One region of the Pseudoxanthomonas sp. LjRoot127 genome, then DNA from elsewhere that is predicted to be linked to it. Evidence: predicted binding sites of a transcription regulator. Region 1 holds the regulator's gene; the other holds the start of a gene.
What was found. The regulator FliA, encoded in region 1, starts transcription of late flagellar genes. The targets are predictions, from matches to a motif close to TAAAGTTTNNCNNNCNNNGGCCGATAA.
Positions count from the first base shown of each region.

Region 2: a site for FliA is predicted at 1,584-1,610, ahead of ACSQ19_RS02125 (HDOD domain-containing protein). Genes of this name have one in related genera too.

Region 1 is NZ_CAXUQR020000001.1:3,813,961-3,817,360, forward strand. It holds gene flhF (flagellar biosynthesis protein FlhF) at 1-304, shown strand, start outside; gene ACSQ19_RS18050 (MinD/ParA family protein) at 294-1,172, shown strand; gene ACSQ19_RS18055 (RNA polymerase sigma factor FliA) at 1,169-1,921, shown strand; gene ACSQ19_RS18060 (chemotaxis response regulator CheY) at 2,046-2,426, shown strand; gene ACSQ19_RS18065 (protein phosphatase CheZ) at 2,426-3,043, shown strand; gene ACSQ19_RS18070 (hypothetical protein) at 3,081-3,224, shown strand; gene ACSQ19_RS18075 (chemotaxis protein CheA) at 3,252-3,400, shown strand, end outside.
Region 2 is NZ_CAXUQR020000001.1:436,967-440,366, reverse strand. It holds gene ACSQ19_RS02125 (HDOD domain-containing protein) at 13-1,506, opposite strand; gene tsf (translation elongation factor Ts) at 1,722-2,600, opposite strand; gene rpsB (30S ribosomal protein S2) at 2,794-3,400, opposite strand, start outside.

The DNA.
Region 1 (3,400 bases):
GGTCAGGACCCTGCTCTGCCTGCCTGCGAATTCGCACTTCTCCGACCTGGACGAAGTCGTGCGCCGCTTCAACACCGTACAGCCGCAAGGCGTGGTGCTTACCAAGCTGGACGAGACCGGCCGCCTGGGCAGCGCGCTGAGCGTGGTCGTCGACCACCAGCTGCCGATGACCTGGGTGACCGACGGCCAGCGCGTCCCCGACGATCTCCACCGCGCCAACAGCGCCCACCTCGTGCTGCGGCTTGACCAGCTGCGCCGCGAAGCCGACGAACCCTGCTCGACCGAGGCCACCCATGTCGCCTGACCACCCGCTGCAGACCAATCCCCGCAGCACCCCGCCGTTGCCCGGCGCCTTCCATCCCGTGCGCGTCGTCGCCATCACCGGCGGCAAGGGCGGCGTGGGCAAGACCAACGTGTCGGTCAACCTGGCCGTGTCGCTCGCCGAAATGGGCAAGCGCACGCTGCTGATGGACGCCGACCTGGGCCTGGCCAACGTGGACGTGCTGCTCGGCCTGTCGCCGAAGTTCACCCTCGCCGATCTCGTCGCCGGCCGTTGCGGCCTGGAGGACGTGCTGCTGGAAGGGCCCGAAGGCGTGCTGGTGGTGCCCGCCTCGTCCGGTTTCCGCCACATGGCCGAACTGACGCCGGCCGAACACGTCGGCCTGGTCAACGTGTTCTCCGAACTGCAGCGCGCCCTCGACTTCATGGTGGTGGACACCGCCGCCGGCATCACCGACAGCGTGCTGACCTTCTGCCAGGCCGCGCAGGACACCGTGGTGGTGGTCTGCGACGAGCCGGCCTCGATCACCGACGCCTACGCGCTGATCAAGGTACTGGCGCGCGAACGCGGCCTGGACCGCGTGCACGTCATCGCCAACATGGTCCGCGACCCCAATGAAGGCCGGAAGCTGTACGAGAAGCTGGCCCGCGTCTGCGAACGTTTCCTCGGCGACGTCGCCCTGCACTACCTGGGCGCCGTGCCGCAGGACGACTGGTTGCGCCGTGCGGTGCAGCGCCAGCAGGCCGTCGTGAAGGCATACCCGGGCAGCCCCTCGGCGCGTGCCATCGCCGAGATAGCACGCACGACGGCGCGCTGGCAGCCGCCGGTCGGCGCCCGCGGCAACGTGGAGTTCTTCGTCGAACGCCTGATCCAGCGCGGGGTGGCCGCATGAACACCGCCGCCGCCCAGTACCGCGCCGTGCAGCGCGGCAACGCCAACGACTTCGTCACCCAGCACGCCGACCTGGTCCGCCGCATCGCGCACCACCTTGCGGCGCGACTGCCGGCCAGCGTGGAGATCGACGACCTGGTGCAGGCCGGCATGATCGGCCTGCTGGAAGCCTCGCGCAGCTACGACGCCGAACAGGGCGCGTCCTTCGAAACCTATGCCTCGATCCGCATCCGCGGTTCGATGATCGACGAGATCCGTCGCGGCGACTGGGTCCCGCGCTCGGTGCACCGTCGTGCCCGCCAGGCCGCGGCGACCGTGCGCGAGATCGAGCAGCGCACCGGCCGCGCCGCCATCGCCACCGAAGTCGCGTCCGCGATGGAGATGCCGTTGCCGGAGTACCTGCGCCTGATGGAAGACGCCGCGCGCGGCCAGGTCCTCAGCCTGGAATCGCACATCGACGACCACGGCGAACCCAACACCTCCCGCACCGGCGGTCCGTCGCCGCAGCAGAACCTGGAGCGCAGCGAGTTCCGCCAGCAACTGGTCAAGGCGATCGGCCACCTGCCCGAGCGCGAGCAGCTGGTGCTGTCGATGTATTACGAGCAGGAGCTCAACCTGAAGGAAATCGGCGCCGTACTCGGCGTGAGCGAATCCCGCGTCTGCCAGATCCACGGCCAGGCGATGGTGCGCTTGCGCGGCCGCCTGCAGGTGTTCGAGAAGGCGGACGCGGGGCTGGAAGACGACGAGTGACCTTGGCAATCGCGCGACCCCGCAGGAGCGGTGTCGCCTCCGCTAAACCTTTCCCGCCCCCGGCCGATATCCCCACCAGACCCACCGTCCACGCAATACCGGAGCATCCGTGACCAACAAGAACATGCGCATCCTGATCGTGGACGACTTCTCCACCATGCGCCGCATCATCAAGAACCTGCTCAACGACCTCGGCTACACCAATACCGCCGAGGCCGAGGACGGCAACAGCGCGCTGACCGCGCTGGGCCAGGGCAGTTTCGACTTCGTGGTCACCGACTGGAACATGCCCGGCATGACCGGCATCGAGCTGCTGAAAGCCATCCGCGCCGACGATCGCTACAAGACCCTGCCGGTGCTGATGGTGACGGCCGAAGCCAAGCGCGAGCAGATCATCGAAGCGGCGCAGAACGGTGTGAACGGCTACATCATCAAGCCGTTCACCGCGCAGACGCTGGAAGAGAAGCTCGGCAAGATTTTCGAACGTCTCGGAGCGGCCGCCTGATGAGCGCCGTCGCCGATGCCACCAGCGCCCGCGCGGCACTCGTGGAGAAACTGCAGACCGCACTCGACGCCCTCGAACAGGGCGACGAAGCCGGCTGGCGGCGCGAACTGGATGCCATCGCCGCCTGGCGCACGCAGCCCATGATGCAGGGCCTGGGGCGGCTTGCCCGCGAACTGGCGCAGACGCTGGGCGAACTGCCGCCGACCGACGCCGGCGATCTCGACGATGCCTGCGCGCGACTGGACCACGTGGTCGAAATGACCGAACAGGCCAGCCACAAGACCCTGGACCTGGCCGAGCAGTGCCGGGGCTACGCCACCCAGCTGAAAACCACCCCGCTGTCCGCCGAGCAGGCCGCGCTGGTGGACAGCATCGGCAAGGGGCTGTCGGAGATGGCGCTGGCACAGAGCTACCAGGACCTGACGGGCCAGATCATCCGCCGGGTGGCCGGCATCGTGCGACGCGTGCACGAAGGTTTCGGCGCCCTCGGCCTTCCGCCGCCGGAAAAAAACCGCGACAAGCCTTCAGAACTCGCCGGCCCGGCCGTTGCTGGTCTGGACCGCAATGCATTTTCGCAGGACGACGCCGACGACCTGCTGTCCGGTCTGGGGTTGTAGCCCCGGGGGACGCGCACTGCGGAACCGGAGACCTGCCATGCCCGTCGCGTCCGCCCCCCGCTACCGCCATCCCGTCGTCCTCGTGCTCGTGGGCCTGCTGCTGGTCTGCGACGTGCTGGTCGGTCGCATGCTCCGCCGGCGCCACGCGCATGCGATGCGCCTGCTCGACTCCTCCCGCTGATCGCCCGACCCGGTAACCGTCCCGCCCATGTCCGCCGTCACCCCCGAAATCGCCGCCGACTTCCTGATCGAAGCGCAGGAAATCCTCGACCGGCTCGGCGAACAGCTGGTCACGCTGGAGCAGGATCCCTCGGACAGCGAACAGCTCAACGCGGTCTTCCGCGGCTTCCACACGCT
Region 2 (3,400 bases), 3.4 Mb from region 1:
CAACGGGTCGATTCAGGAGCCGACGGCCCCCGCCGAGACGCGATTGCGCCCCTCGCGCTTGGCGCCATACAGCGCTTCGTCGGCAGCGCGAAGCAGATCGTCGACGTGGCGGAACTGTTCCAGCGCCCCTTGCGTGGCGAGGCCGGCGGAGAAGGTGATGTGCAGCGGCTGGCCGTTGACGTGCGCCATGGCTGCGCCGGAAACCTCGGACAGGATGCGTCGCACCACGTGGGCGGCCGCGTCCTCATTGATGCCCGGCAGTACCACCAGGAATTCCTCGCCGCCGTAGCGGGCGACGATGTCGCTGCTGCGCACATGCCGCATCAGCGACTTGGCGAAGTTGCGCAGCACCTCGTCGCCGACCAGATGGCCCCAGCGGTCGTTGACCTGTTTGAAGTCGTCCAGGTCGATGAAGGCGATCGACAGCGGCCAGCCGTGGCGGGTGGCGGCGTCGAACTCCTTCTCCAGCACTTCTTCCAGCTGGCTGCGGTTGTAGGCGCCGGTCAGCGGATCGCGACGCACTTCCTCGGCCAGGCGGCGTGCGCGGTCTTCGTGCTCGTCGGCCTCCTTGCGCGCGCGCGCGGCTTCCTGGATCTCGCGCAGGTTGCGCACCACCAGCAACTCGCGCGCCTGGTCCAGCAGGGCCTGGATGCGGGCGGGGGGCGCAGGCGGAACGTCGAACATCGCGCAGACTTCGGGCAGGGCGGCGATCATGTCCTCGGTCAGCGTGAGGAAGGCCGCATAGTCCAGCCCGAGGCGGGTGGCCGCCTGCAGCGCCGCGTGCCGATGGGCGGCCTCGGTGCGGGCTTCATCCGCGCCGGCCAGCCAGATGTCGGCGACATGGCCGGAGACGGCGACGCACGCATTGAACGTGGTGTCGGAAGCGGGCCCCTCGCTTTCCATGATGGCTTCCCGCAGCAGTGCGGGCAGGTTCCACTGCCGCGCCAGCCAGCCACCGACAGAGGCGTGGTCGCAGCCCAGCCAGTCGCGTTCGGCGGCAAGCAGTGCCGCGTTGTCTTCGGTGCGTTCGACCAGCTGCGCGTAGTCGTCGCCCAGCACTTCCAGCAGGGCCAGCATGCCGATGTCCTGCAGCAGTCCGGCGAGCATCAGTTCCTCGGCCTTGCGCGTGCCGGCATGCTGGCCGAGCAGGCGACATGCCAGTGCGGCGATCACGCTGCGGCGCCAGACGCGCTCCTGCGCCACGGGATGGCTGCCACTGCCGCAGCGCGCGAGCGAGAAGCCCAGGGCCAGCGTGAGCGTCGCGTTGAGGCCGAGTACCGTCAGTGCCTGCGACAGGTTTTCCACGCGGCGTCGGCTGGCATAGAGCGGGGAATTGGCGATGCGCAGCATGCGCGCGCTCAGGGCGGCGTCCAGGCCGATCGCATCGGCCGCGGTCGCCATCACCACCTCGGGGTCCTGCGCCAGTTCGAGGATGCGCAACGCCACGCCCGGCGGGCTGGGCAGGTTGCGGCAGTTCGACAACTGGGATTCGAGTTCGGGACGCATCCGGGTGCGCACTACGCTGGAGGAAAGTGGCCGGCAGCATGCCAGCAAAGCGTGACGGGATGGCAGCTTTGTAGACAGTTTCGGCACGGCAGCGTCAAACTTTAGGCGCGCACGACGAAAGGCGGTGCGCACGCCGCCGCGTCGGGACGCGTTTCGCGGACAACAAAAAAGCCGCGGTTTCCCGCGGCTTTTCCGGGTGAAGCGGAATGCGCGGCTTATGCCAGGCCGGCCTGCTTCATCACTTCGGCGGCGTAGTCTTCCACCACCTTCTCGATGCCTTCGCCGACCACCAGGCGCTGGAAGCCGACCACGTCGGCGCCGGCGGCCTTGACCACCTGCTCGACCGACTTGTCGCTGTCCAGCACGTACGGCTGGCCGTACAGCGTCACTTCGTTGACGATCTTGTTGATCTTGCCGGAGATGATCTTCTCCAGGATGTCGGCCGGCTTGGCCTTGTCCTTGTCCGACATCTTTGCCAGCTCGATTTCCTTTTCCTTCGCCACGAACTCGGCCGGCACGTCGGCCGCCTTGTTGTGCGGGGGGTTCATGGCGGCGATGTGCATCGCCAGGCCGCGGGCCAGTTCGGCGTCGCCGCCCTTGACCTCGACCAGCACGCCGATCTTGCCGCCGTGCACGTAGGCCGCGACGTTGTTCGCGCTGTCGATGGCGACAAGGCGACGGATCTGCATGTTCTCGCCCAGCTTGGCGATGGCGGCGGCGCGGGCTTCCTCGACGGTCTCGCCCGAGGCCAGCTTGGCGCTCTTCAGCGCTTCGACGTCGGCGGCGCCCGAGGTCAGCGCGGCCTGCGCGATGGCGTCGGTGAAGGCGATGAAGTTGGCGTCCTTGGCGACGAAGTCTGTCTCGGAGTTGATCTCGACCAGCACGGCCTTGCCGCCGTCCTGCGCCACGGCCACGCGGCCTTCGGCGGTGACGCGGTCGGCCTTCTTGTCGGCCTTGGCCAGGCCCGACTTGCGCAGCCACTCGGCCGCGGCGTCGATGTCGGCGTTGTTCTCGGTGAGCGCCTTCTTGCACTCCATCATGCCGGCGCCGGTGCGCTCGCGCAGTTCCTTGACCAGGGATGCGGTGATTTCCACGGGATTACCTCTGTTTGGATTGGCAAAGCCCCTCTCCCGTCGGGAGAGGGGTTGGGGTGAGGGCCGGTGGAGTCGCGACGCATTGAACGCCAGCGTGCTTCCCGTACCCTCATCCGCCCTTCGGGCACCTTCTCCGGGGAGAAGGAACAATAGGGGCCGCCGCGCAGCATGGCGCGGCGGCGTTGCAGCCGGATTACTCGGCAGCGGCTTCGTCGGACTTCTTGCCGGCGGCCTTCTTGGCCGGGGCACGGCGGGCACCCTTGTCGTCGCCGCCTTCGGCGAACTCTTCCTCGCGCACGGTGGCGGCGTTCGGCGATGCGGCCTTGCCTTCCAGCACGGCGTCGGCGGCGGCGCGGGCGTACAGCTGCACGGCGCGGATGGCGTCGTCGTTGCCCGGGATGGCGTAGTCGACCAGGGCCGGGTCGTAGTTCGAGTCGACCACCGCGATCACCGGGATGCCGAGCTTCTTGGCTTCCTTGATGGCGATGTCTTCATGGCCGATGTCGATGACGAACAGGGCGTCCGGCAGGCGGTTCATTTCCTTGATGCCGCCCAGCGAGGCCAGCAGCTTCTCGCGCTCGCGGCGCAGGCCCAGCACTTCGTGCTTGACCAGCTTCTCGAAGGTGCCATCGGTTTCGGCGGCTTCCAGTTCCTTCAGGCGGGCGACCGACTTCTTCACGGTGGCGAAGTTGGTCAGCGTGCCACCCAGCCAGCGCTGGGTCATGAACGGCATGCCGCAACGCTCGGCTTCTTCCTTCACCGCTTCGCGCGCGCTGCGCTTGGTGCCCAGGAAAAGGATG